Regions from separate parts of the Micromonospora cremea genome, predicted to be linked through region 1. Evidence: predicted binding sites of a transcription regulator. Region 1 holds the regulator's gene; the other holds the start of a gene.
The links. Region 1 encodes HrcA, which represses chaperone genes, less so after heat shock. Its sites were predicted from a motif close to GGTTNGCACNCTCNNNNNGAGNGTGCNAACC; they were not measured.
Positions count from the first base shown of each region.

Region 2: groES (co-chaperone GroES) is a predicted target of HrcA. The motif match lies at 8,059-8,089, and genes of this name have one in related genera.

Region 1 covers NZ_FSQT01000002.1:700,969-715,486, reverse strand. The annotation lists gene BUS84_RS16600 (sugar ABC transporter substrate-binding protein) at 87-1,373, shown strand; gene BUS84_RS16595 (carbohydrate ABC transporter permease) at 1,370-2,356, shown strand; gene BUS84_RS16590 (carbohydrate ABC transporter permease) at 2,353-3,183, shown strand; gene BUS84_RS16585 (MOSC domain-containing protein) at 3,255-3,890, shown strand; gene BUS84_RS16580 (phytanoyl-CoA dioxygenase family protein) at 4,198-5,166, opposite strand; gene BUS84_RS16575 (hypothetical protein) at 5,313-6,182, opposite strand; gene BUS84_RS16570 (enoyl-CoA hydratase-related protein) at 6,541-7,329, opposite strand; gene hemW (radical SAM family heme chaperone HemW) at 7,349-8,572, shown strand; gene BUS84_RS16560 (DUF4870 domain-containing protein) at 8,613-9,248, opposite strand; gene hrcA (heat-inducible transcriptional repressor HrcA) at 9,448-10,470, shown strand; gene dnaJ (molecular chaperone DnaJ) at 10,544-11,689, shown strand; gene BUS84_RS16545 (16S rRNA (uracil(1498)-N(3))-methyltransferase) at 11,744-12,478, shown strand; gene BUS84_RS16540 (SDR family NAD(P)-dependent oxidoreductase) at 12,678-13,439, opposite strand; gene BUS84_RS16535 (histidine triad nucleotide-binding protein) at 13,533-13,892, shown strand; gene BUS84_RS16530 (serine hydrolase domain-containing protein) at 13,889-14,518, shown strand, end outside.
Region 2 covers NZ_FSQT01000002.1:1,303,573-1,318,090, reverse strand. The annotation lists gene BUS84_RS19405 (DUF4142 domain-containing protein) at 1-53, opposite strand, end outside; gene BUS84_RS19400 (DUF1707 SHOCT-like domain-containing protein) at 179-487, opposite strand; gene BUS84_RS19395 (ROK family protein) at 507-1,688, opposite strand; gene BUS84_RS19390 (sugar ABC transporter permease) at 1,709-2,971, opposite strand; gene BUS84_RS19385 (ATP-binding cassette domain-containing protein) at 2,968-3,786, opposite strand; gene BUS84_RS19380 (sugar ABC transporter substrate-binding protein) at 3,900-4,994, opposite strand; gene ybaK (Cys-tRNA(Pro) deacylase) at 5,174-5,653, opposite strand; partial or broken gene BUS84_RS19370 (THUMP-like domain-containing protein) at 5,664-6,865, opposite strand; gene BUS84_RS19365 (DUF397 domain-containing protein) at 6,909-7,097, opposite strand; gene BUS84_RS19360 (helix-turn-helix domain-containing protein) at 7,088-7,888, opposite strand; gene groES (co-chaperone GroES) at 8,222-8,536, shown strand; gene groL (chaperonin GroEL) at 8,607-10,247, shown strand; gene BUS84_RS19345 (molybdopterin-dependent oxidoreductase) at 10,371-12,047, shown strand; gene BUS84_RS19340 (low temperature requirement protein A) at 12,109-13,278, shown strand; gene BUS84_RS19335 (SDR family NAD(P)-dependent oxidoreductase) at 13,400-14,143, opposite strand; gene BUS84_RS19330 (LysR family transcriptional regulator) at 14,301-14,518, opposite strand, start outside.

The DNA of each region.
Region 1 (14,518 bases):
CGGCACGCCCACTGTCGTAAAGGAATTCTTCGTACTAGGGTGCGGCTGAGAAGGTTAGTTCCAGGCGGTGTGAGGGGAGAAGTGGCGTGAACAGGTGGAAGCGGCTGGCCCCGGTCACCGCCGTGGTGGCCTCGGCCGCGATGGTGCTGACCGGCTGCGGAGGCTCCGGCGACGAAGCGGCCGACGACAGCAAGCTCACGGTCTGGATGATGGGCGAGGGTGGGGACGCGCAGAACACCTTCCTCGACGGGGTGGAGACCGAGTTCCGGCAGAAGCACCCCGACACCGACGTGGTGGTGCAGTACATCCCATGGCTCGAGGCGCCCAAGAAGTTCCAGGCCGCGCTCGCCGGCGGTGAGGGGCCGGACATCACCGAGCTGGGCAACACCGAGACCCAGGGCTGGGCGGCCCAGGAGGCGCTCGCCGACGTGAGCGGCCGGATGGGCGGCTGGGCCGACGGCAAGGACCTGCTGCCCGACCTGGTCCGCAACGCGCAGCTCGACGGCAAGCAGTACGGCGTGCCCTGGTACGCCGGCGTGCGCGCGATCTACTACCGCACCGACTGGTTCGCCGAGGCGGGCGTACAGCCGCCGAAGACCTGGGACGAGCTGGTCAGCGTGGCCAAGACGGTGCAGGCGAAGAAGCCGGGCACCTACGGCATCGCGCTGCCGGGCAACTCCGAGCTGCCCTTCTACTCCTTCCTCTGGGGGGCCGGCGGCGAGATCGCCAGCAACCAGGGCGGCACCTGGAAGTCCGGCTACACCACGCCGGAGGCGCAGCGGGCCGTCAAGTTCTGGACCGACATGGTGACCGTCCACAAGGTGGCCCCGCCGGCCGCCGCGGGCTGGAACGAGATCGACGCCCGTACCCAGTTCGCCACCGGCAAGGCCGCGATGGCCTTCGCCGGCAGCTGGCAGCAGGGCGCCATCAAGAAGGACAACCCCGAGATCGAGAAGGTCTGGGGTACGTTCCCGATCCCCGGCCCGGACGGCAAGGCCGCGCCCGGTTTCGCCGGCGGCTCGGACGTGGCGATCTGGAAGGACAGCGAGCGCCAGGACCTGGCCTGGGACTACCTGACCGTGCTGCTGAACAAGAAGAACTCGCAGAGCTTCGCGAGCAGCCTCGGGTTCTTCCCGGTCTACCAGGATCTGGTCGCCAGCGACAAGTACACCAACGACAAGGTGATGGCGGCGTTCGCCACCACCATGCAGAACACCAAGCTCACGCCGCTCACCCCGAAGTGGGTGGAGGTCAGCCGGACCAAGACGGTGACCCAGGCGATGAACAGCTCGGTCATGAAGGGTCAGAAGACGGTCGAGAAGGCCACCGCCGACGCGGCCGCTGAGATGGAAAGCATCCTCAACGCCAAGTGACCACGCTGACCGAGGTGCCGGAGGCGGCCGCCGCGCGGGAGACCCCCGCGCGGCGGCGCCGCCGGGTCGACCGCCTGCCGTACCTGCTGCTACTGCCCGCACTGGCGATCATCGGGGTGCTGCTGCTCTGGCCTCTCGGCCAGGTGGTGGTGATGTCCTTCTACCGGTTGAACAGCGTCCGACAACTGCGCGGCGACCGGGAGTGGCCGTGGGTGGGGCTGGGCAACTACGCCGACATCCTCTCCGACCCGTTCTTCCTGACCGTGCTGCGCAACACGGTCCTGTTCGCCGCGGCCAACGTGCTGCTCACGATGGTCCTCGGCACCCTGGTCGGGCTGCTGCTCAACCGGCTCGGCCGCAAGATGGCCACCTTCGTGGCCAGCTGCGTGATGCTCGCCTGGGCCACCCCGGCGCTGACCGGCACGATCGTCTGGAAGTGGATCTTCGACGACACCAGCGGTCTGGTCACCTGGCTGTTCAACGCGTTGCCGGACGGCCTCTCCAACGCCCTGTTCGGCCACAGTGACTGGACCGGCTACGGCTGGTTCAACTCGCCACTGCTCTTCTTCGCCATCCTCACCCTGGTGGTGGTCTGGCACTCGTTCCCGTTCATCGCGGTCAGCGTGCTCGCCGGCCTGAAGAGCGTGCCGAGCGAGCTGCACGAGGCTGCCCGGGTGGACGGCGCCGGGCCGTGGCGGGCGTTCTGGAAGATCACCTTCCCGCTGCTGCGCCCGGTCTTCGGCATCCTGATCGTGCTCTCCACCATCTGGGACTTCAAGGTCTTCACCCAGCAGTTCGTGCTCGCCGGCGGCACCCAGGACCGGCCGACGTTCATGCTCTCCATCTACTCCTACGCGGAGGCGTTCTCGCCGCCGCCGAAGTACGGCCTCGGTGCGGCCATCGCGGTGATCCTCACTCTGATCCTGCTCGTGGTCACCGGCTTCTACGTACGGATGGTGCTCAGGCAGGAGGACGAGTCGTGAAGAAGATCGCCCTCAACGGCGCCGGGCTGCTGGTCGCGCTCTTCGCGGCGTTCCCCGTGTACTGGATGATCTCCACCTCGCTGAAGCCGAGCAAGGAGATCTTCTCGTCCACCCCGCAGCCGGTGCCGACCCACCCGACGCTGGCGCACTACCGGGAGATCCTGACCGGCAACCTGATCCCCGGCGTGAGCTTCGCCGACTTCTTCCTCAACAGCGCGCTGGTTGCGGTCGCGACGGTGGTGCTCAGCGGTCTGGTGGCGCTGCTCGCCGCGACCGCGGTGGCCCGGTTCCGGTTCCGGCTGCGGACCAGCTTCCTGATCATGCTGCTGATCGTGCAGATGATCCCGCTGGAGGCGCTGGTCATCCCGCTGTTCCTGATGATCCAGCGGCTCGGGCTCTACAACACCCTGCCCAGCCTGATCCTCACGTACCTCGGCTTCTCGCTGCCGTTCGCGGTCTGGATGCTGCGCGGCTTCGTCGCCGCGGTGCCCAAGGAACTGGAGGAGGCGGCGGCGATCGACGGAGCCAGCCGGGCCCAGATCTTCCGCCGGATCCTGTTTCCGCTGGTCGCACCCGGTCTGGTGGCCACCAGCATCTTCTCCTTCATCACCGCCTGGAACGAGCTGATCTTCGCGTTGACGTTCATCAACGACCAGGGTCGGTACACCCTGCCGGTGGCCATGACCTTCTTCTTCGGCCGGGACGACACCAACTGGGGCCCGGTGATGGCCGCCTCCACCCTGTTCACCCTGCCGGTCATCATCTTCTTCCTGCTGGTGCAGCGGCGGATGGTCTCCGGCCTGGTCGCCGGCGCCGTCAAGGGCTGAACACCGCACCCGGTACGGATAGAGGATCTTGGCAGCGCCCCCACCCCGTCGACCCCGCTAGGCTGACCGCCATGACGGGCAGGGTGGCAGCGGTGAACCTCGGTGTGGTCACCGAGGCCGAGTGGGCCGGCGACGCGAGCGGTCGCAGCGGCATCGACAAGCGGCCGGTGGACACGCCGGTGTTGTTCCGCGTCGACGGAGTGGCCGGTGACTTCATCGGCGAGCGAGCCCACCACGGGGGCGAGGACCAGGCGGTCTACGCCTACGCGGAGGAGGACGCCGCCTGGTGGGCGACCGAACTGGGCCGGAACGTTCGGGTCGGCGGCTTCGGCGAGAACCTCACCACGTACGCGGTCGACGTGACCGGCGCGGTGATCGGCGAGCAGTGGCAGATCGGGTCCGCTCTGCTCCAGGTGACCAAGCCCCGAACCCCGTGCACCACCTTCGCCGGCTTCTGGGGCGTACCGGACCTGATCAAGCGGTTCACCGCCCGGGCACTGCCCGGGGCCTACCTGCGGGTGCTCCGCGAGGGGGAGGTGGGCCCGGGCGACCCGGTCGAAGTGGTGGACCGGCCCGCGCACGGGGTGACCATCGGCGAGGTGTTCCGGGCGACGAGCCTGGAGCCGGAGCTGCTGCCCCGGCTGCTGGAGACACCCGACCTGCCGGAGTCGATCCGGGCGAAGGCCCGCCGCCGGCTGGGGCTCTGACACAACCAGCCGAGCGGGCGCACCGGTGGGGTCGGCCGGTGCCAGTCACCGACGCGGCGCTCACCGCACCAGGACGTCCTCGATGTGGGCGGTGGTGCCGCCCCAGGCGGCCAGCGTGAGCTTCCCGCAGCCGGCAGGCGACGGCCTGCCCGGTGCGGTGCCATTCAACTGTCGGCTAGCCGAAGCATCACACCCGCGCCTCGCGTCCCGCGGCTAGCTGGCCAGGCGGGCCGGCGCCGGACGGGCCCTCGCGTTAAAAAGGGCCCCTTGTCATGCAGGAAGCGATGACAAGGGGCCCTTCCTCACGTCAGCGGAGCCAGGGGATGTTGCGGTCCAGGAGGCCGCGCTCCTTGAGTTCCTTGCGCAGCGGGATCTCGTCGTCGACGTACCCGTCCCAGTTGATGCCCCAGTAGTTCGCGGTGTGGGTGCCCTCACCGATCAGCTGGCGCTGCACCGGCGTGCGGTTGCGGTACCACTCGCCGTTCAGGTCCGGGTGCAGCTCGTCCAGCGGACGGATCCACCGGTACGTGTAGCCGACGAAGAGCATCTTGCGGGTGATGCTCGACAGGTTCGTCGACCGGGAGTGCCACTGGCGGCGGTCGAAGATGAAGGCGTCGCCCGGGTTGGCGGTGATCTCCACCGTGCCCTCCGGGTCCGGGTTGTGCACGCTGAGGTCCTTCGGCCGGGGCAGCGAGTTCCACAGGTGGCTGCCCGGGATGACCTTGGTGGCGCCGCGACCGGTCTCGGAGAGGTCGGAGAGCACGTACGCGACCTTGAGCGAGAACATCGGCCGCGGCAGGTTCGGGTCCATCGTCTCCGGGTCGGAGTTCTGGCGGTACCCGTCCTGGTGCCAGCCCCAGTACGGCTTCTCCGGCTCGAGCGCCGGCGGGGTGACGTCCAGGTGGTTGTGGTGGGTGTAGATGTTCCAGCCGGCCAGCCCCCACATGTACGGGAAGGCGATCGGGTGGGTGAGCAGCTCACCGAAGAGCTCGTCGCGCTCCAGGAAGCCCAGCAGGTGCAGGGTGCCGTCCTTCTTGGTGTTGCCCTTGGCCTGTTCCTCCGCGTAGACGCGGTCGACCGCCGCCTCCAGCGCCGCCCGGTGATCCTCGGTCAGGACGTTGCGCAGCAGGAGGAAGCCCTGCTCGTGGAACTCCTTGCGGTCAGTGTCGCTGATCGGTTCGTAGCCGGTCCGGTCGCCGTAATCGAACACCGCGTCGTACCCCTCCCCATGAGGTGAAACCATCTTGTGGCACAGGTCGCCGATCGTAACGCGCATGCCTCGGCATTGGGGAGGGCCAGCGGGGCGGGTTGACCCCGGCTGGACCGGGTGCAGCGGAACCAACACGGACGGTCAGATCTGCGTGATTAATAGCGGTGTCTGTGGGCCGTTGTCCGATTGTGCGGTGACTGCCGGTCAAGAGATCAGGGCGGCGTCACCTCGGCGAACACCTCGGCCACCACCTGACCGGTGGGGCCCTGCTCACCGTTCACCCGCCCCCAGGTGCCGTCCCGGGCCGTCCATTCCAGGCCGCCGAAGCGGACCAGCTTCACCCCGTGGTCCTGTGCGTGCGAGACCAGCCAGTGCGCGTACCGCCAGCCGTCGCGCTGGTCGCCCGCGGTCACCGCCAGCCCGGTCTGGTCCGCCGGATCGGTGCTCGACACCCCCCAGTCCAGCACCAGGTTGCGGGTCAACTGGGCGGCCGCCGCCGCGCCGCGCATCACCGGGGTACGCCCCACCGAGCAGGCGACCGCGCCGGTGGCGTCGCCCAGCAGCGCCCGGCTGAGCACCTCAGAGTCGTCGGCCCACTTCTGGTACGCCTCGGGGAACGCCGAGCGCTGCACCCGCTGGGCGGCGTCGGTGACCCGCATCGACTCCCAGCCGCGCACCTTCTTCAGCGCCGCGTAGAACCGGTTCGCCGCGTAGCGCGGGTCGCGGATCTGCTTCGGGGTGCCCCAGCCCTGGCTCGGGCGCTGCTGGAAGAGGCCGACCGAGTCACGGTCGCCGTCGGCGAGGTTGCGCAGCCCGGATTCCTGGTACGCCGTGGCGAGCGCGACCACCACGGCCCGCTCGGGCATTCCGCGCTGCGCGCCGATCGCCGCGATGGTCGCCGCGTTGGCCATCTGGTCGGCGTCCAGGGCGACCCGGCCGTCGGCCTGGACCGTGCAGGTCCGCGAGGACAGCGGCAGCCGCAGCTTGTCCCCGACCTGCCGAACGACGAGCCAGACTGCGATCACGGCGATGAGGACGAGAACCAGTCCACCCGCCACGGTTGCCCGAGTTCGCACCCACACCCCCAGATCGACAGTCCGACAAGCGTACGTCCCACGGCGACCAATCCGGGTCGTCCGACCGGTTTCGACCTGGCCGGCCCGGCCGCACCAGCCGGCGTTCCCGCTCCTACCGTGCTCTCACCTGCCCGTACCGCTCTTCCATCCGCCCCAATTCGACAATAATCGGGCATTACGCGCTACGAGCGCCGTCGGTGCGAGGTCTACCGGTCCATGGCCGAGCACCGTACGTCCTGCGGGCGTCACCTGTCGTGAGCGTCACCCCATCGATCGGGGCGCAAACGTCCGCTATCCGGACACCGAGGTTGCGCCCGTTGAAGCAGAGCAAAGGAGGCACGAACAGCAACCCCACCCGGACCGCTCAGACGTCGAGAGCGGGCACCCAGCGCGCCGGTCGTTTCTCCCGGAATGCGGTGACCCCCTCGCGTCCCTCGTCCGAGAGGAAGTAGCCGGTCGACAGAGCGGACAGCCGGGCCAGCTCAGCGCGCAGCTCGGCGGTGCCCGGTCGGCGCAGTAACTCCTTCGCGCCGGCCAGCGCACCCGGGGCGCCGCGCACCAGGGAATCGCAGTACCGGCGTACCTCCGCGTCCAGCCCGTCCGCCGGGACGGCGGCGGTGACCAGGCCGATCTCGGCCGCCCGACGGCCGTCGAAGGTGTCCCCGGTCAGGTACAGCTCGGCGGCGGCGCGCGGATGCAGGCGGGGCAGCACGGTCGCCGAGATCACCGCCGGGATCACCCCGATCCGCACCTCGGTGAAGGCGAAGGTGGCCTCGTCGGCGCAGACGGCCAGGTCGGCGGCGGCGATCAGGCCCAACCCGCCGGCCCGCGCCGGACCGGCGACCCGGGCCAGCACCGGCTTCGGGCAGTCCCAGAGCGCGGCGAGCACGTCGCCCAGCATCCCGGCCGGCACCATCCCGCTGGCGTACGCCGCGGCGGTCTCCTTCAGGTCCGCGCCCGAGCAGAAGACCGGGCCGGTGTGGTCGAGCACGATCACCCGGACCGCGTCGTCCGCCACCGCGTCGGCCAGCCCGGCCAGCAGCTGGGTCATCAGGCCGGTGGAGAGCGCGTTGCGGTTGTGCGGGCTGTCCAGGGTGAGGGTGGTCACCCCGCGGGCCGTGGAGACCCGCACGAGCACGTCGGGAGAGGTCATGCCGGGCACACTAGTGGCCATGCCCGGCGTCCTTCCAGATGGTGAGACCGTCCCCGCCGACGGATCGCTGCCCGCCACCGCCACCACCGCGGTCGGCGCGCGCGGCTTCGGCGTGTACGTCCACGTGCCGTTCTGTGCCAGCCGCTGCGGCTACTGCGACTTCAACACCTACACGGCGGCCGAGTTGGGCGGCGGCGCCAGCCGTGAGGGGTACGCCGACACCGTGCTGGCCGAGCTGGCGCTCGCCGCCCGGGTGCTCGGCGACAGCCCACCGCCGCGGGTCGACACGGTCTTCGTCGGCGGTGGCACGCCCACCCTGCTCCCCGCCGACGACCTGGCCCGCATCCTCGACGGCATCGACCGCACCTGGGGGCTGGCCGCCGACGCCGAGGTGACCACCGAGGCCAACCCGGAATCGGTCACCCCGGAGTCGCTGAAGCTGCTGCGGGCCGCCGGCTACACCCGGATCTCACTCGGCATGCAGTCCGCCTCCCCGGGGGTGCTGGCGATCCTGGACCGCAAGCACAGCGCCGGCCGGGCCACCGCCGCCGCCCTGGAGGCGCGCGAGGCCGGATTCGAGCACGTCAACCTGGACCTGATCTACGGCACCCCGGGGGAGCGGGCCGAGGACTTCGCCGCCTCGCTGGACCAGGTGGTGGCCGCCGGGGTGGACCACGTCAGCGCGTACGCCCTGATCGTGGAGGACGGCACCCGGCTGGCCGCCCGGATGCGCCGGGGCGAGCTGCCGTACCCCAGCGACGACGTCGCCGCGGACCGCTACCTGGCCGCGGAGGCCGCTCTCGACGCGGCTGGCCACTCCTGGTACGAGGTCTCCAACTGGGCCCGCACCGACGAGGCCCGGTGCCGGCACAACCTGCTCTACTGGACCGGCGCCGACTGGTGGGGGCTGGGCCCCGGGGCGCACAGCCACGTCGGCGGGGTGCGCTGGTGGAACGTCAAGCACCCGTCCGCGTACGCCCAGCGGCTGGCCGCCGGCGCGTCGCCCGGCCTGGCCCGGGAGGTGCTCACCGCCGACGAGGCGCACATGGAGGACGTGATGCTCCGGCTGCGGCTCGCCACCGGCCTGCCGCTGGCGGTGCTCGACGCCACCGGCCGGGCCGGCGCCGAGCGGGCGCTGGCCGGCGGCCTGCTGGCCGCACCGGAGTACACGGCCGGCCGGGCGGTGCTCACCCTGCGCGGCCGCCTGCTCGCCGACGCCGTGGTGCGCGACCTGCTGCCCTGAGCAGGTGCACCGGGCCGGCCGGGGGAGCGGCCGACCCGGGTCACTTGATGAAACTGGCCGACATCGGGTAGCGGTAGGGCTGACCCTCGTTGGCCTTCATGCCGGCGATGATCCCGAACAGGATCTGGATCACCACCACCGCGATGCTGGGCAGGAAGAGCAGGCACCAGCTCACGAAGAGCAGCACGAACGCGATGATCGACCAGAGGATCTGGAAGTTCAGCGCGGCCAGGGCGTGCGCGCGGACGGTCGGCGACTGCTGACCGCGGGCCAGGTAGGCGATGAGCGGGGCGACGAAGCCCAGCGGGCCGAAGCTGATCAGCGCGCCGGCAGCGCCGCCGAAGTGCGCGACCAGCGCCCAGGTCTTGTCCTCGTTGCTGGCGTAGCCGCCGCCGGGGCCGGCGTAGGCGCCGCCGGTCGGATAGCCGCCAGGGGGATAGCCCCCGGGGGGCGGGTAGCCACCGGGCGGAGGGTAGCCGCCCGACGACGGTTGGTCACCGGTGGGCGGCGGATAGCCACCGGCCGGGGGATAGCCGCCCGGGCCGGGTGCCCCGGACAGTGGTGCGGTGGGTGGCTCGGCCGAGGAGGCCGGGTCGGGTGCGGCCGGCGGGTAGGTCGGCTCCGGCGGCTGATCGCCGGGGTCTCCCGCACCGGGAGGACGAGGTGGTTCAGTCATGGATGTCACGGTAGGGGCCGGTGGCAACGCCGCACCAGAGCGACACCGCCGGGCCGGTCCGGCTGAACGGACAGCGACGGCCTTGATCATCGCGCCGGCGGGCGCGCCGACGTAGACTGGCACTCGTTACAGTCGAGTGCCAGGACGGCCCGCCGGCCCCACCGTGCCGGCGGCCGACGTGCGACAGGAGGTGCGGAGGATGGGTCTCGACGACCGCAAGCTCGCCGTGCTCCGCGCCATCGTCGAGGACTACGTCTCCACGCAGGAGCCGGTCGGCAGCAAGGCGCTGGTCGAGCGGCACCAGCTCGGTGTCTCCCCGGCCACCGTCCGTAACGACATGGCCGTGCTGGAGGAGGAGGGCTACATCCGGCAGCCGCACACCAGTGCCGGCCGGGTGCCCACCGACCGCGGCTACCGGCTCTTCGTGGACCGGCTCTCCCGGGTCAAGCCGCTTAGCCCGGCCGAGCGCCGGGCCATCGAACGCTTCCTGGTCGGCGCGGTCGACCTCGACGACGTGGTGCACCGCACCGTGCGGCTGCTCGCCCAACTGACCCGGCAGGTGGCCGTGGTGCAGTACCCGAGCCTGGCCCGCTCCTCGGTGCGCCACCTGGAACTGGTGCCGATCTCCACCACCCGGCTGATGCTCGTCATGATCGCCGACACCGGTCGGGTGGAGCAGCGGTTGGTCGAGCTGCCCGGGCCGGTGCACCCCGACGACGTCACCGACCTGCGCCGACTGGTCAACGAGAAGCTCGCCGGCGCCCGGCTGTCCGACACTCCACCGCTGGTGCAGGCGCTGGTCGAAGAGGCGCCGTCCGAGCTGCGCCCGGCGATGACCACGCTCTCCACCGTGCTGCTGGAGACGCTGGTCGAGCGGCACGAAGAACGCATCGCGCTGGCCGGCACCGCCAACCTCACCCGGGGCGGCCTGCTCGACTTCCAGGGCTCGCTGCGGCCGATCCTCGAGGCGCTGGAGGAGGAGGTCGTGCTGCTCAAGCTCATCGGCGAGACCGAGCCGAGCACGACCCGGGTGCTGATCGGCGACGAGAACGAGTTCGACAACCTGCGCGCCGCCTCGGTGGTCAGCACCGGGTACGGCCCGGGCGCCACCATCGTGGGCGGCCTGGGCGTGCTGGGGCCCACCCGGATGGACTACCCCGGCACCATCGCCACGGTGCGCGCCGTGGCACGCTACGTGGGCGAGCTGCTGGCCCAGAACTGACCAGTCAGGGCCGACGGCCGGCTGCGGCCGCCGACCGGCGCAACGCGAGACGAACATGAGGACACGGAACGCAGTGGCCAGGGACTACTACGGCATCCTCGGTGTGAGCCGGGAAGCCTCCGACGACGAAATCAAGCGCGCCTACCGCAAGCTGGCGCGCCAGTTCCACCCGGACGTCAATCCGGACCCGGAGGCTCAGGAGAAGTTCAAGGACATCAACGCCGCGTACGAGGTGCTCTCGGACGACCGGAAGCGGCAGATCGTCGACCTGGGCGGCGACCCGCTCGCTCCGGGGGGCGGCGGCGCCGGCGGCCCGGGCGGTCCGGGCGGGGCCGGCCCGTTCGTCGGGTTCCAGGACATCATGGACGCGTTCTTCGGCGGCGCGGCGGGTGGCGTGCGCGGCCCGCGCCCGCGTACCCGGCCGGGCGCCGACGCGATCCTGCGGCTGGAGCTGGACCTGCACGAGACGGCGTTCGGCGTCGAGGCGCCGATCACCGTCGACACCGCGGTGCTCTGCACCACCTGCTCCGGCGCCGGCACGGCCGCCGGCACCCACCTGGCCACCTGCGAGGCGTGCGGCGGCCGGGGCGAGGTGCAGTCGGTGCAGCGCACCTTCCTCGGCCAGGTGGTCTCCGCCCGGCCGTGCACCGTCTGCCAGGGCTACGGCACCACCATCCCGCACCCCTGCCCCACCTGCGCCGGCGACGGCCGGGTGCGCACCCGTCGCTCGCTGACCGTCAAGATCCCCGCCGGTGTCGAGGACGGCATGCGGATCCGGCTGGCCCAGCAGGGCGAAGTTGGCCCGGGTGGCGGCACCGCCGGTGACCTCTACGTGGAGATCCACGAGCGGCCGCACGACGTGTACTCCCGCAAGGGCGACGACCTGCACTGCCGGGTCACCGTCCCGATGACCGCGGCGGCGCTGGGCACCCGGCTGACCATCAAGACCCTGGACAGCGAGGAGACGGTCGACGTCAAGGCCGGCACCCAGCCCGCCAGCACGCTGCGGCTGCGCGCCCGGGGTGTGCCGCACCTGCGCGGCACCGGCCGGGGCGACCTCTACGTGCACCTGGACGTCCGGACGCCGACCAAGCTCGACCCGGACCAGGAGAAGATGCTGCGCGACTTCGCCAAGACCCGGGGCGAGGAGGTCGCCGAGCTGTCCAAGCAGGGCGGCTTCTTCTCCCGGATGCGCGACGCGTTCAACGGCCACGCCTGACCGGCTCCCGGGCTCGCCGTCCGTGCCGCCGCCGCTGCGGCTAGCCTGATCATCGTGTCCGCCCCGCTGTTCCTGGTCGAGTCGCTGCCCACCGCCGACACGATGACCCTCGACGGTCCCGAGGGGCACCACGCCGCCACCGTGCAGCGACTGCGGGTCGGCGAGGAGCTGCTGCTCGCCGATGGCCGGGGGGGCACGGCCGCCGCCGAGGTCACCGCCGTCGGCCGGGGCAGCCTGGAGCTCACCGTCACCTCCCGGGGGTACGCGGACGCGCCCGTACCCCGGCTGGCGGTCGTGCAGGGCATCGCCAAGGGTGACCGGGGCGAGCTGGCCGTGCAGGCGATGACCGAGGTCGGGGTGGACGAGATCGTGCCCTGGGCGGCGGTGCGCTCGGTGACCCAGTGGCGCGGCGACCGGGGCGTTCGGGCCCGGGACAAGTGGGTGGCCACGGCCCGGGAGGCGGCCAAGCAGGCCCGCCGCCCCTGGCTGCCGGTGGTGGCCGGGGCGCCGGACGAGTCGACGGCCACGGTGGCCCGCCGGATCGCCGGTGCCGCCGCCGCGTTCGTGCTGCACGAGGAGGCCGACGAGCGGCTGACCACCGCCGAGATGCCGTCCGCCGGGGAGATCGTCCTGGTGGTCGGCCCGGAGGGCGGCATCGCCCCGGCCGAGCTGACCGCCTTCCGCGAGGCCGGCGGCCGGCCGGTCCGGCTCGGGCCCGCAGTGCTGCGCACCTCCACCGCCGGGGTGGCGGCGCTCAGCGTGCTCGCCACCCGCCTCAACCGCTGGTAACTCCCCGCCCAAGCGCCCGCACCCCCCGCCCCCCGCCCCCGGTCCCCGCCTCCCGGCCGCGCCTCCCCGCCTCCTGTCCCCGTTGATCTAGGGCATATCGCCGTTGTTGGAGATCCACTAGCGACGAAACGCCCTAGATCGACGGGGAAGAGGGGCGGGGCGCGGCGCGCGGCGGGCGGCGTCGCGGTGGGTGGGGCGGTTAGCTGCGGAGGTAGGAGGCGCCGTTGAGGTCGACGATGGTGCCGGAGGCCCACTCGGCCTGTGGCGAGGCCAACCAGTGCACCGCGGCGGCGATCTCCTCCGGCCGGCCCACCCGGTCGAACGGGCTCTGCGCCCGGATCGCCGCGCCCTGCTCACCGCGCAGGTGCTCGGTGGTCATGTCGGTCGAGACGAAGCCCGGCGCGACGGTGGCGACCGCGATGCCGTACGGCGCGAGCGCCACGGCGAGGGACTGGCCCAGCGCGTTCAGTCCCGCCTTGCTGGCGCCGTACGCCGGCTGCGCCGGCTCGCCGCGGAACGCGCCCCGGGACGAGACGTTGACGATCCGCCCGCCGCGCTCCCGCATGTGCTGCGCGGCACACCAGGTGACGTTGCCGGCGCCGGTCAGGTTGGTCTCCAGCACCTGCCGCCAGCGCTTCTGCCACTGCTCGTAGGAGGCGCCGAAGATCGGGTGCGGGTCGTCCCGCTCGCCGTACACCCCGGCGTTGTTGACCAGCACGTCCAGGCCGCCGAGCAGGTCGGCGGCCCGGTCGACCATGGCCCGGACGGCGTCCGGGTCGGTGAGGTCGGCGCGGACCACGACGTGCCCCGCGCCGGGCAGTTCGGCGCGTAGCGCCTCGGCCGCGTCCGCGGAGTCGCGATGGTGGATGGCCACCCGGTCGCCGCCGGCCGCGAACGCCCTCGCCACCGCCCGGCCGATCCCGCGCGAGGCCCCGGTCACCAGTACCGCCCGATCCGTCATGGCGGCCATCCTGCCGTAGCTGCCGCGGATGTTGAGAAGGGACCCTTCCTCTACCGGAGGCGTCAACAAGGGTCCCTTCCTTACACTGCCCCGATGGGATCCGATTGCCTGTTCTGCCGCATCGTCGCCGGGGAGATCCCGGCCACCGTGGTCCGGGAGACCGCCACCACGCTCGCCTTCCGCGACATCGGCCCGAAGGCGCCGGTGCACGTCGTGGTGATTCCGAAGGAGCACTACGCCGATGTCGCCACCCTCGCCCAGGGTGACCCGGCGCTGGCCGGGGAGGTGCTGGCCACGGCCGCCGCGGTGGCCGAGGACGAGGGCCTGCTCGGCGACGGTTTCCGGCTGATGTTCAACACCGGCGCGTACGGCGGGCAGGAGGTGTTCCACGCGCACGCGCACCTGCTCGGTGGCGCGCCGCTCGGCCCGATGCTCGCCAGGGACCTGGCGTGAGCACTGAGGCGGTGTCCACCGGGACCGTGGACGAGCGGTTGGGCCGGCTGGTCCGCCGGGTGCAGGCCGATGCCCGGGTGCCGGCGGTGTCGGCGGCGCTGCACCGGGCCGACCGTCCGCTCTGGAGCTGCGCCGTGGGCGGTACCGGCACCGACAGCCCGCTGGGGTCGCGCACCCAGTTCCGGATCGGCTCGGTCACCAAGACCTTCACCGCGGTGCTCACCCTCCAGTGCCGCGACGACGGTCTGCTGGACCTGGACGACCCGGTGGGCAGGCACCTGGACCTGCCGGCGCACGGTGAGCTGACCGTCCGCCGGCTGCTGTCGCACACCGGTGGCCTGCAACGCGAGCCGTTCGGCGACGTCTGGGACAGCCTGCGCGCGCCGGACGCCGAGCAGTTGGTGGCCGAGCTGCACCGGGCTGAGCGCGTACTGCCGCCGGCCCGCCGCTTCCACTACTCGAACCTCGGCCTGGCCGTGCTCGGCCAGCTGGTCGCGCGGCTGCGCGGCGGCAGTTGGGCGGAGGTGCTCGCCGAGCGGGTGCTGACGCCGCTGGGGCTGACCGACACCGCCGTGACTCCCGGGCCGGCGGCGGCCACCGGGTTCCTCGTCGACGCGTACTCCGAC
Region 2 (14,518 bases), 600 kb from region 1:
GCCCGGTGGGTCCGGTTGCCCAGCCGGCGACGGGCGGATCTGAGCGGTGCCATGTCTGCGGTGCCTCCTCGGTCCGGACCAGAACGCGTCTGGACCGGGCAGCCACGTGCCGCCGGCTGCCCGTCCGTCCACTGGTACGGACTGACCGCCCGATCAGTTCACCGGTTGGCGGCGCGGATCAGCGGGTGACGGCGAGGAAGCCGCCGAGCAGCAGCAGGGTGAGCGCGGCGACGGCGAAGAGCACCAGCAGCTCGCGACGGCCGTGCCCGGCGGGATCGCCGCCGGCCGGCGCGTCGGCGGCCGGGCTGGGCAGGGCCGGCAGGTCGCGGGTCAGTGCGGCCAGGTCACCGAGGGTGCGGGAGGTCCACACCGCGCCCACCCGGTCGGAGAACTCGTCCAGGGTGAGCCGGCCCGCGGTGGTGTGCCGGTGCAGCTCGGCGACCACCCGGTTGCGGTCGTCGTCGGAGGCGCGCAGCTCGACATCCACGCCGGACAGGGTACGCGGGTCAGCCCACGTCGAGGGGGTCGGCGAGGAGCCGCTCGAAGGCCAGTTCGGCGGCGCCGATCAGGGGCGCGTTCGCACCCAGCTTCGGGGTGCGCAACCGGACGTGTTCCAGGCAGGCGCTGAGCGCGTTCGAGTTGAGCCGGCTGCGGATCTGGGCTGCCGCGGCGAGGTAGAGGTCACGCATGGTGCCGCCGAAGATGACCATCTCGGGGTTGAAGACGTTCACCAGGTTGGCCACCCCGAAGCCGAGCCAGTCACCGGCCTGGCGGACCGCCGTCTGGGCCCGGGCGTCGCCCCGGTCGGCGGCGTCGAAGACCGCCAGCAGCGCGTCCCGGCCCCGGGCGTCGGAGCGTCCGGCCGCACGGAGCAGGCCGTGCTCGCCGATCTCGGTCTCCCAGCAGCCCCGGGAGCCGCACTCGCAGGGCATGCCGTCGCGGACCACCTTCATGTGGCCGACCTCGCCGCCGTACCCGCCGTGCCCGGTCAGCCGACGCCCGCCGGCGATGATGCCGGCGCCCACGCCGACGTCCCCGTACAGGTAGATGACGTTGTCGCAGCCGGCGGCGACGCCTCGCGCGTGCTCGGCGAACGCGGCCACGTCGGCCACGTTGCCCACCGTGATCGGCACGTCGATGCCCAGCTCGGCGCCGAGCGCCGCGCCGATCGGCTCGTCCACCCAGCCGGTGGTCGGGCCGAGTCTGACCAGGCCGTCGTCGCGGCGGACCATGCCGCAGACCGCGACGCCGGCGCCGACGCAGATCGCGTCGCGCGGCACGCCCTGCTGCATTTCCTTGACCGCACCGGCCAGCAGCGGCGCGGCCTCCGCGGCCAGCAGCCCGCGCGGTCTGTCCAGATCCCGGCGGTCCAGCACCGCGCCGCCCAGGCCGATCCGGGCGGCGCGCAGCCGGTCCACCTCCACGGAGTACGCGTACGCGAACACCCGGGCCGACTCGGGCCGGACGACCAACGACGGCCGTCCGGCCCGGCCGGTCTCCTTCGGCGTTCCCTCGCTGACCAGCCCCACGCCGGCCAGGTCCGCGGTGAGCGCGCCGATGGTGCTCCGGTTCAGGCCCAGCGTGGTGGTGAGTTCGGCGCGTGTGGTCGCCCCGTGGACGTGTACGTGCCGCAGCAGTGCCCCGAGGTTCTGCCGTCGGACCTCGTCCTGACTCGGTGCCGGGCGCATCGTGGTGTTTCCTCCCGCGGTCAGCGGGTGCCGGTGGCTGCCGCGCGGCGGCGGGAGAGCGCGTCGACGCTGGCGGCGAGCAGCAGCACGACGCCGGTGACCACGTACTTGACTCCCGCGCTGTATCCCATCAGTCCCATTCCATTTTCGATGACCGCGACCACCGCACCGCCGAGCACGGCGTCGAGGACCCGTCCCTTGCCTCCGAAGAGGCTGGTGCCGCCGATCACCGCCGCGCCGACGGCGTAGAGCAGTACGTTACTGCCACCGGTGTTCGGGTCGACCGAGTTGGCTCGGCTGGCCGCCACGATGCCACCGATGGCGGCCATCGAGGAGCAGATCACGAAGACCGAGATGCGGATGCGGTCCACCTCGATACCGGCCCGCCGGGCCGCCTCCCGGTTACCGCCCACCGCGTAGACGTGCCGGCCGTAGCTGGTGCGCTGGAGCACGAAGGTCCAGACGATCAGCAGCACCGCGATGACCGGCACCACGATCGGCACGCCCTTGAGCGAGACGACCAGGACGTTGCGGCTGCGCTCCAGGTTGAGGATGTACACCGCCGTGCCGAGGATGACGGCGAGCGCGCCGATCCGGACGGCCACCACCGCGATCGGGTCGGTGATCAGCCCGCGGGCCACGCGGTTGCGGTGCCGCAGCAGCTGCACCGCCGCGTACCCGGCGACCGCGAGGGCGGCCAGCACCCAGCCCAGGACGGGGCTGAGGTTGCGGTTGGCGATGGCGACCAGGACCTCGTCGCGGACGGAGATGTTGGTGCCCTCCTTCACGAGCATCAGCACGATGCCCTGGAAGGCGAGGAAGCCGGCGAGGGTGACCACGAAGGACGGAATGCCGATCTTCGCGACCAGCAGGCCGAGACTGGTGCCGATGACCACACCGGTGGCGACTGCGGCGAGCACGGCGACCCACCAGGGGTAGCCGAGCACGGTGACCGCATTGGCCAGCACCGCGGCGCAGACGCCGCTGGCGAAGCCGGCGGAGAGGTCGATCTCGCCGAGCAGCAGCACGAAGACCAGGCCCATCGCGATCAGCGTGACTGCGGCGCCCTGGGTGAAGAGGTTGGCGAAGTTGCCGGCCGACAGGAACGACGACGGCCGCATGACCGCGAAGACGGTGCAGAGCACGACCAGGCCCAGCACCGCCGGCAGACCGCCGACGTCACCGCCGCGTACCCGGCTCCAGTAGGTGCGGAGATGGCTTCCGACGGTCGGCGGTGGTGTGACGGCGGCGGGGCCGCCCTTCCGCACGGCGGTGGTGGTCATCGGTCGCCTCCTGGGGTCGAGTCGGCCGGCTGCGCGCCGTTGCCGTTGCCGCCCGGGTCGGTGGCGAGGCCGAGCCCGCCCGAGCGCCCGGCGGTGATCAGTTCGACCACCTGGGCATGGGTGATGTCGGTGGTCTTCACCTGGGCGACCATCTGACCGAGGTACAGCGCGGCGATCCGGTCGGAGACGGCGAAGACGTCGTTCATGTTGTGCGAGATGAGCACCACGGCCAGGCCGTTGTCGGCGAGCCGGCGGACCAGTTCGAGCACCTGGGCGGTCTGCGCCACGCCGAGCGCCGCGGTCGGCTCGTCCAGGATGACCAGCCTGCTGTTCCACAGCACCGCCTTGGCGATGGCCACGGTCTGGCGCTGACCGCCGGAGAGGCTGGAGACGTGCTGGCGCAGCGAGGTGACGGTGCGGATGGAGAGCCCGGCCAGCGTCTCGGCGGCGAGCTGTTCCATGGTCGGTTCGTCCAGGACGATGCCGCTGCGCCTCTCCCGGCCGAGGAACATGTTCTGCACGATGTCCAGGTTGTCGCAGAGCGCGAGGTCCTGGTAGACGACCTCGATGCCGAGCGCGGCGGCGTCGCGGGGGTTGCCGATGTGGACCGGTTCGCCGTTGAACAGGACCTCGCCGGCGTCGGTGGGGTGGATGCCGCTGATGCACTTCACCAGGGTCGACTTGCCGGCGCCGTTGTCACCGACCAGCGCGGTCACCTCGCCGGGGTGGACGGTGAGGGCGACATCGCGGAGCACCTGGACGGGACCGAAGCTCTTGTCGATCCCGCGTAGTTCCAGCAGGGGGGTCGCGGACACGAGGGGTCTCCTTAAGGGAGGGTCGGGGTCCGTCCGGCGGTCGCCGCCCGGCACGGGATGGGTGCTCCCGTGCCGGGCGGCGATGGTCGTTCCGGCGGGTACTGCCGCGTCGGTCAGCTGATGCCGGCGTCGGCGCAGAGCTTGGCGTACGTCCCGGAGCAGACCTCTTCCTTGGTCACGTAGCCGTCGGCGATGACGTCCTTGACGTTCTCCTTGTAGATGGCCTTCGGGGTGAGCAGCACCGAGGGGACGTCGCGGCCGCCCTCCGGGTCCTTCACCGTCTGGCCGGTGTCCTTCTTCTCGCCCTTGGCGAGCGCGATGGCCAGGTCGGATGCGGCCTTGGCCTCTTCCCGGACCGCCTTGTAGACGGTCATGCACTGGTCGCCGGCGAGGATGTTCTGCAGGCCCTCGGGGGTGGCGTCCTGCCCGGTCACCGGCACCTTGCCGTTGAGCTTGTTCTTCTTCAGCACCGAGATGGCCGCGTTGCCGAGACCGTCGTTGGCGGCCAGGACGCCGTCGATCTTGCCGTTGGCCTTGGTGAGCTGCTGCTCGAAGATCGTCGCGGCCTGCGTGTTGTCCCACGCCGGTACGGCATCCTCGGGGCCCTTGGTGTATTCCTTGGCGTCGAACTTCGGCTTGAGCACCGAGTCGTAGCCGTTCTTGAACAGAGTGGCGTTGTTGTCGGTGGGGGAGCCGTTGAGGTACGCCACGACCGGGTTCTTGGCGCCCTGGTCGGTCAGGCACTTCGCCAGACCTTCGCCCTGGAGCTTGCCCACGGTCTCGTTGTCGAAGCTGACGTAGTACTGGGCCGAGCCGCCCAGGGTGAGCCGGTCGTAGTCGATGGTGGCGACGCCCTGCGACTTGGCCTTGTCGAGCACGGCCTTACCGGTGCCGGAGTCCAGGTTGACGATCATCAGGGCGGTGACGCCGCTGGTGATCATCTGGTCGGCGATGGTCTGGAAGGCGGTCTTGTCGTTCTGGGCGTTCTGGATGTCGTACTGGACGCCGGCGGCCTTGAACGCCTCTTCCAGGTATCGACGGTCCGCGCTCTCCCAGCGGGCGGAGGACTTGCTGTCCGGCAGGATGACGCCGATCTTGGGGGTCTTGGCGGAGCTGGCCTGGTCGTCGCCGGAGTCGCCGCCGCAGGCGGTCATGCTGCCGGTCGTGAGCAGGCCCACGGCGGCGATGGTGAGGAGCCCCTTACGCATGTGCAGGGTCCTTTCGGGGTGGGGGAAGGTGTTTCTTTTGTTGTGCCCGGCAACGTATTGCGCACCGCGCACGGTCCACAAGACCGGCGGAGTGTCAAGTTTGTTGGGAGCGATAACAATTCAGCAACGCGACTGTCACTCCCCGGTCATCCAGGGGAGATGACCATGAGCGGCAGCTGTCAGCGGGTCTGCAGCGCTGCCGTGCGCGCCTCGGTGAGCGCCACGAGATCGGCCGCGGTCATTTCGAGTTGCAGACCCCGCCGGCCAGCGGAGACATAGATCGTCGGCAGGTCCAGCGCGGATTCGTCCAGCACGGTGGGCAGTCGCCGGCGCTGCCCGAGCGGGCTGATCCCGCCCCGCACGTAGCCGGTCGCCCGCTCGGCGACCGCCCGCTCGGCCAGCGCCGCCCGCTTGCCACCGACCGCCGCCGCGAGCGCCTTGAGGTCGAGCTCGCCGGTCACCGGGACGACCGCGACGGTGAGCGCGCCGTCGACCTCGGTCACCAGCGACTTGAACACCCGCTCCGGGGGCACGCCGAGCGCCGCCGCCACCAGCGCGCCGTAGTTCGGCGTGTCCGGCGCCACCCGGTACGGGTGGGTGCGATGCGCGATCCCGCGCTTGACCAGCAGTGCCGTTGCCGGAGTGCCCTGTCCCGCCACGTGAGCGAACCTAGTCGACCGGCTGGCAGATCAGAACCGTCGGTGCCCCGGCGACCCGGGTGAGCACCAGGCTCGCCGCCGCGTCACCGGTCAGTCGCAGGTCCCGCCGGAGCTGCTCCGGGGTGAGCGCGGAACCCCGCTTGAGGATCTCCACCCGGCCCACCCGGCGGTCCCGCAGCAGGGTCCGCAGGCGCTTGAGCGAGAACGGGAGCACGTCGGTCACCTCCAGGCAGCGCGCGTACGGGGTGCGGGTCGGCTGGTCGGCGTAGAGGTAGGCGATGCTCGGGTCGCCGAGGGTGGCGTCCAGCTCGCCGGCCAGCTCGGCGACCAGGTGCGCGCGGACCACCGCCGCATCCGGGTCGTACAGGTAGCGGCGCACCGGGCCGACCGGAGCCTCGGCGGCGCCCGAGCCGGTGAGCTGGTGGCGGGGGTCTCGTCGCCGCCCGCTCCCTGCCGGTAGAGCGTGGCGCGGCGGGGCACCTCCGCCAGCTCGCCGCACCAGAGCGCGGCCTCGACCAGGTCGCCATCCACGCCCACCCACTCCGCCTCCGCGCCGGCCGGGATGAGCGCGTGATCCAATCCCGGCGCCACCTTGACGACGGTGCGCGGCACCCGCTCGGCGAGCCCGGTGACGAAGTCCCACGGCGGCGAGTAGGCGCGCGGATCGAAGATCCGCCGCCCGGTCCCGGCCCGGCGTCGGGCCGGGTCGCAGAAGACCCCGTCGACCCGGGAGACGTCGAACGTGGTGGCGTCGCCGCACTTGACCGTGAACAGCTCGGCCAGCCCGGCCGCGTCAGCGTTGGCGGCGGCCATCGCGGCGGTCACCGGGTCGGCCTCCACCCCGTACACCCGGATGCCGGCGCGGGCGGCGGCGAGCGCGTCGGCGCCGAGGCCGCAGCCGAGGTCGGCCAGGGTGCGCACGCCGGCATCGCGCAGCCGGGCGGCACGGCGGTCGGCGACCACCCGGCGGGTGGCCTGCTCCAGCCCGGCGCGGGTGAGGAACATCCCGGCGGCGGCCGGGCCGAACTTGCCGACCGCCCGGTGGCGCAGCTCGGCCTGGGTCAGTGCCGCCGAGGCCAGCGCCGGCGGCACACCGGTCGCGCGCAGGGCCGACGCCGCGGCCAGCGGGTCACCGCCGGCCAGCCCGGCCGCCGCCGCGAGCGCGGCCGACCCCTCGGGGGTACGCAGGGCCGTCAGCTGGTCGAGATCCACCCGGTCATTCTCCCGGGCCGGCCGGGCTGCCCGGACAGTGGTGTCAGTCGGTGGGCGTAGCGGCGACGAACGCCCGCCAGCTCGCCGGGGTGAAGGTGAGCACCGGCCCGGTCGGGTCCTTGCTGTCGCGCACGGCGACCACGCCGGGCAGGTTGTCGGCGACCTCGACGCAGGCGCCACCGTTGTTGGTGCTGCGGGAGGACTTGCGCCAGGTGGCGTGGGTCAGGCCCATGTCTGCACCACTTCCTCGAGCAGCCGGGCGGACTGCCGGCATGGCAGCGCCTCGCCGGTCACAGGCTCCCAGCGCCGCTCCAGGGCGGCAACGTCGTTCGGGCTGTCCACGGTCGGCCCCCGGAGCTGGTTGTCCAGGTGGACCAGCTCGGCCCCACTCTGGAGCCGGGCCAGGATGAAGGGGCCGTGGAGCCCGATGTACCAGGGGGCGTCGGCCGGCACGACCCGGACCTGCACGTTCGGTGCGGTGCCCACGGCCAGCAGATGCTGTAGCTGCTCGCGCATGATCTCCCGATCGCCGAGTTGCCGGCGCAGCGTGTGCTCCTCCAGCACCGCCACGAGGTGCGGACGCGGCTCGGCGGTCAGCAGGGCCTGGCGGGCGAGCCGGGCCACCACCCGCGTCTCCACCTCGTCGGCGGTCAGCTCGCCGAGCACACCGAGCATCGCCCGCGCGTGCCCCTCGGGCTGGAGCAGGCCGGGAATCACCGTCGGGTCGTACCAGCGCAGCGCCGCCGCCTCCCGCTCGTTCTCGTCCCACGGGCGGAACCAGTCGGGCGCGGCGTGGAAGCGGATCAGCTCCAGCATGCCGGTGAAGAGACCGCCGGTATCCAGGGTCGAGTCGATGCGGGCGACGTAGTCCGGCTTGACCGGGCTCTGCCCGGTCTCGACCGCACTCACGTACGACGATGAGTAGTTGATCAGCTTGCCCAGCTCCTCCTGGCTGAGCCCGCGCGCCTGGCGTGCGCGGCGTAGCTGTTCGTGCAGGAACGTCAGTGTCGGTATCCGGGACACTCGGCTCGCCTTTCCGCAGCTCTGGTGGTGGCAACCGACGGTAGGGAGATGGCCACTCCGTGACGAGGTGCTCCCGGCGTGTTGCGGTAACGACTGGCGGAACTGTGGCGACACGGCGGGCGGTGCGTTGGCACTCTCCTTGACGGAGTGCTAGCCACGGAATAACCTGCGATTAGCACTCTCACCCCGAGGGTGCCAGCTCCCGGGTCTCACGACTCGGGTGCAACGCCAGGCGGACCGGCACCCGCGACGACGGCCCCGCCCGGTGGCATGTGGCAGATTGACGCTGGCCGGCCCCGCCGGTCAGCAACGAAACCAGTACCCCAGGAGGGTATGCCCGTGACTACCGCGACCAAGGTTGCGATCAAGCCGCTCGAGGACCGGATCGTGGTCCAGGCGAACGAGGCTGAGACCACCACGGCGTCGGGCATCGTGATCCCCGACACCGCCAAGGAGAAGCCGCAGGAGGGCACCGTCCTCGCTGTCGGCCCGGGCCGGATCGACGACAACGGCAACCGTGTGCCGCTCGACGTCAAGGTCGGCGACACCGTTCTCTACTCGAAGTACGGCGGCACCGAGGTCAAGTACGCCGGCGAGGAGTACCTGGTGCTCTCCGCCCGCGACGTCCTCGCGGTCATCGAGAAGTAAGCAACCGATCAGTGTCATTGCCCCGGTCCGGCTCGCCGGGCCGGGGCAGTGGCGCTTCGAAGGGACATTCATGGCGAAGATCCTGAGCTTCTCGGACGACGCCCGGCACCTGCTGGAGCACGGTGTCAACGCCCTCGCTGACGCGGTCAAGGTCACCCTCGGCCCGCGCGGGCGCAACGTCGTCCTGGACAAGAAATTCGGTGCGCCGACGATCACCAACGATGGTGTGACCATCGCCAAGGAGATCGAGCTCACCAATCCCTACGAGAACCTCGGCGCGCAGCTGGTCAAGGAGGTGGCGACCAAGACCAACGACGTCGCCGGCGACGGGACCACCACCGCGACCGTGCTGGCCCAGGCCATGGTCCGCGAGGGCCTGCGCAACGTGACCGCCGGGACCAACCCGGCCGGGCTCAAGCGCGGCATCGACGCGGCGGCCACCAAGATCTCTGAGGCGCTGCTCGGCCGGGCCGCGGAGGTCACCGGCAAGGAGTCGATCGCGAACGTGGCGACGATCTCCGCGCAGGACTCCACCATCGGCGAGCTGATCGCCGAGGCGATGGAGCGGGTCGGCCGCGACGGCGTCATCACCGTCGAGGAAGGCTCCGCGCTCACCACCGAGCTGGACGTGACCGAGGGTCTCCAGTTCGACAAGGGCTTCATCTCGCCGAACTTCGTCACCGACCTGGAGGGTCAGGAGTCCGTCCTCGAGGACGCGTACGTCCTGGTCACCACCCAGAAGATCTCGGCGATCGAGGAGCTGCTGCCGCTGCTGGAGAAGGTCTTGCAGAACAGCAAGCCCCTGCTGATCATCGCCGAGGACGTGGACGGCCAGGCGCTCTCCACCCTGGTGGTCAACTCGCTGCGCAAGACCCTCAAGGTCTGCGCGGTCAAGGCCCCGGGCTTCGGTGACCGGCGCAAGGCGATGCTCCAGGACATCGCGATCTCCACGGGCGCCGAGCTGGTCGCCCCGGAGTTGGGCTACAAGCTCGACCAGGTTGGCCTGGAGGTGCTCGGCACCGCCCGCCGCGTCGTGGTCGACAAGGAGAACACCACGATCGTCGACGGTGGCGGCCAGAAGGCCGACGTCGCCGACCGGGTGGCTCAGATCCGCAAGGAGATCGAGGCCTCCGACTCCGACTGGGACCGGGAGAAGCTGGCCGAGCGGCTGGCGAAGCTCTCCGGTGGCATCGCCGTGATCAAGGTGGGCGCGGCGACCGAGGTCGAGATGAAGGAGCGCAAGCACCGCATCGAGGACGCCATCGCGGCGACCAAGGCTGCGGTCGAGGAGGGCACCGTGCCCGGCGGCGGCGCCGCCCTGGTGCAGATCCTTCCGGTGCTCGACGACGACCTGGGCTTCACCGGTGACGAGAAGGTCGGCGTCTCGATCGTGCGCAAGTCGCTGGTCGAGCCGCTGCGCTGGATCGCGCAGAACGCCGGCCATGACGGCTACGTCGTGACCCAGAAGGTCGCCGACATGCAGTGGGGCAACGGCCTCGACGCCGCCGCCGGCGAGTACGTCGACCTGGTCAAGGCCGGCATCATCGACCCGGTGAAGGTGACCCGCAACGCGGTCACCAACGCCGCCTCGATCGCCGGCCTGCTGCTCACCACGGAGAGCCTCGTGGTGGAGAAGCCGGAGCAGGCCGAGCCGGCCGCAGCCGGTGGGCACGGCCACGGTCACGGCCACCAGCACGGCCCGGGCTTCTGACCCGGTAGCGGTAACGTCCCGGGGCGCACCGTCGTACGGCGGTGTGCCCCGGTCCGTCTTCGGCTCATTACCGAACCCTGACGTGGTTGGCGACCCGGCGAGTTGATCGCGCACACTGGGCCGATGAGCACCACGTCGCGGCGGTACGCCGCGCTGGCCGGAGTCACCGCCGCCGCCATCGCGATCGGGATCGCGGAACCGGTGGCGGTGCTGACCGGGCCCCGGTCGGCGCCGCTGGTCGCGGTCGGCGGGGTGGTCGTCGACGCCGTCCCGGAGTCGCTGAAGCAGCTCGCCATCGACATCTTCGGCACCGCCGACAAGATCGCCCTCCTGGTCGGCACCGCGCTGCTGCTGGGCGCGTTCGCCGCGCTGCTCGGGATGCTGGCGGCGCGCCGGTTGGCCCTCGGCCTGACCGGGATCGCGGCGTTCGCCGCCGTCGGTGCGGCCGCCGCGCTGACCCGTTCCGGCGCGGACGCCGCCGACGCGCTGCCGTCGCTGGCCGGCGGCGGTCTCGGCGCCCTGGTGCTCTGGATGTTCATCGCCGGTCCGCTGGAGCTGGACCCCTGGCCCTGGTCCCCGCCGACGCCGATCGCACCCCGCGACGAGGCACCGCAGGCGCCGGTGTCGCCGGCCGGCCCGATGACGTCGGACCACCTCCCGGTGCCGGTGACCCCAGCCGCGCCGCCGGAGCCGGACGTGCCGAGCGGGCGGGCGCCCGGCGAGGGCGTCGAGCCGGAGTCACGGCGGCGGTTCCTAACCGGTGCCGGAGTGCTGCTCGGCACGGCCGCGGTGGCCGGTCTCGGCGGGCGCTGGCTGGCCGGGTGGCGCGGAGTGTCCGCCGCCCGGGAGGCGATCCGCCTGCCCGCGCCGGTCGCCCCCGCACCGGCCCTGCCGGCCGGCGCGGACCTCTCGATGGCCCAGCTCGCGCCGTACGTCACCCCGAACTTCGGGTTCTACCGGATCGACACCGCGCTGGTGGTGCCGCAGGTGGACCCGGCGACCTGGCGGCTGCGGATCCACGGGCGGGTCCGTACCGAGCGCACCTACAGCTACGCCGACCTGCTGGCCCGGCCGCTGGTCGAGCGGTACATCACGCTGGCCTGCGTCTCCAACGAGGTGGGCGGGGACCTGATCGGCAACGCCCGCTGGCTCGGCGTACCCCTGCGCGAGCTGCTGGACGAGGTCGAGCCGGAGGAGGACGCCGACCAGGTCGTCGGCCGGTCGGTCGACGGCTGGACGTGTGGCACCCCCACCGCCCTGCTGCGCGACGGGCGGAACGCGCTACTGGCGATCGGCATGAACGGCGAGCCGCTGCCGGTCGAGCACGGCTTCCCGGTCCGGGTGGTGGTGCCCGGCCTCTACGGCTACGTGTCCGCCTGCAAGTGGGTCACCGAGCTGGAGCTGACCCGGTTCGCCGACTTCGACGCGTACTGGGTGCCGCGGGGCTGGTCGGCCCAGGGGCCGATCAAGACACAGTCGCGGATCGACGCGCCCCGGGCGCGCAACCGGCTGACCACCGGCCCGATCACCGTGGCCGGGGTGGCGTGGGCGCAGCATCGGGGCATCCGCCGGGTCGAGGTACGCGTCGACGGCGGGCCCTGGCAGGAGGCGGAACTGGCCCCGACGGTGTCGGTGGACACCTGGGTCCAGTGGTCGTGGCGCTGGGACGCCACGCCGGGCGAGCACCGGCTCCAGGTCCGGGCTACCGACGAGACCGGCGAGACCCAGACCGAGCGCGCCCAGGGCGTCGTCCCGGACGGCGCGACCGGCTGGCACACCGTCACCGTCACCGTCCGCTGATTGCGGTCGCATGCTGGCGAACCGGGGTCAACCGGTCACCGATCCTCGCTAACCTCAGCCGGTGGAGGCAGGGCGTGGCGGTAGGCGCTCCCTGATCCATGGCTACGGCGTGGCGCGCCGGGCCAGCTGGCTGGAGCTCTTCTTCGACCTGGTGTTCGTGGTCGCGGTGCTCCGGCTCGGTCAGCGGCTGGTGGACGATCCGACGGCCCACGGAGTGCTGGTCTTCGCCGGTCTGATCAGCGCGATCTGGTGGTTGTGGTTCAGCTTCTCCTATTTCGCCGATCTCTTCGACGACGACCGTCCGCCGAGCCGCCTGGCGCAGCTGACCGCGATGCTCGGGGTCCTCGCGTTGGCAGCTTCCCTCCCCGGTGAGGCCGCTGCGAACGCCAGCCGCTTCGCGGTGATCTACGCGCTGCTGCTGGCGCTGCTCACCGCGATGTACGCGGTCGTGGGCTGGCTCGATGTCGAGGCACGGGAATTCTGCTGGTGGAACGCCGCCGGCTTCCTGGCCGCCGCCGGGCTCTGGTGCGGCTCGCTCCTGGTGTCCCCACCCGTGCAGTACGGCATCTGGGGCGTCGCACTCGTCGTCAACGCCGCGATCGCCGGGCCACTGGCCTACGCCGTGGTGCGCCGGGCGCCGACGCAGAAGTCCCACATGCCCGAGCGGTTCGGTCTCTTCACCATCGTCGTGCTGGGTGAGGCGGTCCTGGCGGTCGCCAACGGGATCGACGCCACGGGGTGGCGGGGTGTCTCGGTGGCGATCGGGATCGGCGGTTTCGTCATCGCCAGCGGGGTGTGGTGGGTGTATTTCATCGCCACCTTCGACAGCGAGGCGGGAAACAGGGTGCTGCGCGCCGGGCGGCAGGCGGTGGTCCGAAGCTACTTCTACGCGTACGGTCACCTGCTGGTCTACGCGGCGATCGTGACCGCCGGTGTCGCCGTCGAACTGGCGGCGGAGGAGGCGGCCCACCGAGGGCCCGGACATGACGTGGCGGGGCGGCTGCTGGGCGGCAGTCAGCTGGCCATGATCGTCGGCTGCGTCATCATCTACCGGGGAATCAGCCTGTCGGTCGGCCGCCCGGTGGCGCTGGCTCAGGCCGGGGTGGGACTCGTCGCGCTGGTGGTCGCGCTGGGGGGACTGCCGCCGCTGGTGGCGGTGTGGCTCACTGCGGCGGCCTGGGTGGTGCTGGCAGTCGTCGAACAACGTGCCGCGTCGGGCCGGTCTCGCTGACGGCCTTACCGCTGTGCTGCCGGGACCGCTGATCACGCACGGGTCGGCCCAACTCGGCTGGCCGCGGCCCGCCCCACGGCTGGAGCACCGTGGAGCGGGCCGCGAGGTGGTGCCGGGCATCTCAGACGGCGATGCGTCCACCGTCGACGGGCAGCACCGCGCCGTGCACGAAGCTGGACCGCTCGGTGGCCAGGAAGGCGACCGCCTCGGCGATCTCCTCGGCCGAGCCCGGCCGGCCGGCCGGTGCCATGGTGGCCAGCTGGTCAAGGTTGTCGCCCATGCCGGCGGTGCCCTCGGTGCGCGTCGGGCCGGGGCTGACCGCGTTCACCCGGACGCCCTGAGGTCCGTACTCGGCGGCCCAGGACTTGGTGAGCAGGACCAGCGCGGCCTTGCTCGACCCGTAGAGGCTCATCCCCGCCTGACCGAACTCGGCGACCATGGTCGTCAGGTTGATGATCGCGCCGTGGCCGCGCTTCGCCATCTCCGGCGCGAGTTCGGCGACCAGGAAGTACGGGGCCTTCACGTTCAGCGCGAACACCGAGTCGAAGTCCTGCTCGGTGGTCTGCTCAGTGGGACCGAACGGGTAGATACCGGCGTTGTTGACCAGTACGTCCACCTGCCCGACCAGCTCCCTGGTCCGCGCGGCCAGGGACCGGGCCGACGCCTCGTCCCGCAGGTCGGCGACCAGGAAGTCCGCCTGACCGCCCGCCGCACGGATCTCCCGGACCACGTCGCCGCCCCGGGTCTCGTCCCGCCCGGAGATCACCACGTGGGCGCCGAGCGTGGCCAGCGCCATCGCCGTCGCCCGGCCGATGCCGCTGTTGCCGCCGGTCACCAGCGCCGACTTTCCTCGAAGGTCTGTCATCGTTATCTCCACCCACATTCAGTTCCGCCGATCGGCGGCTTCGGTCGGGGCTGTCCCGACCAGTGAGTGCAAGTCGTCCAGGGGCTCAGCGTTTCCCATCGCCCTCTGCGGGCTGCTTATGGCCGCCATAAGCACCGCGGTCGTGCGGCTGCCGGAGCTACTCCGGGCCCCGCAACTCCAGCGCGGCGATGAAATAGCCGAGGTCCCGCCGGTGGGAGTCGGCCGGCCAGGCCGCCCAGGTACGCCGGACCAGGGGATTCCCGACCAGCAGTGACCAGATGACCGGATCGGGAATCGGTGGTGACCAGTTGGGTGGCGCCAACGCGAAGGCCGCGCCGGCGGTCACCGCGGCGAGCTTCACCGCGGCGATGAGTT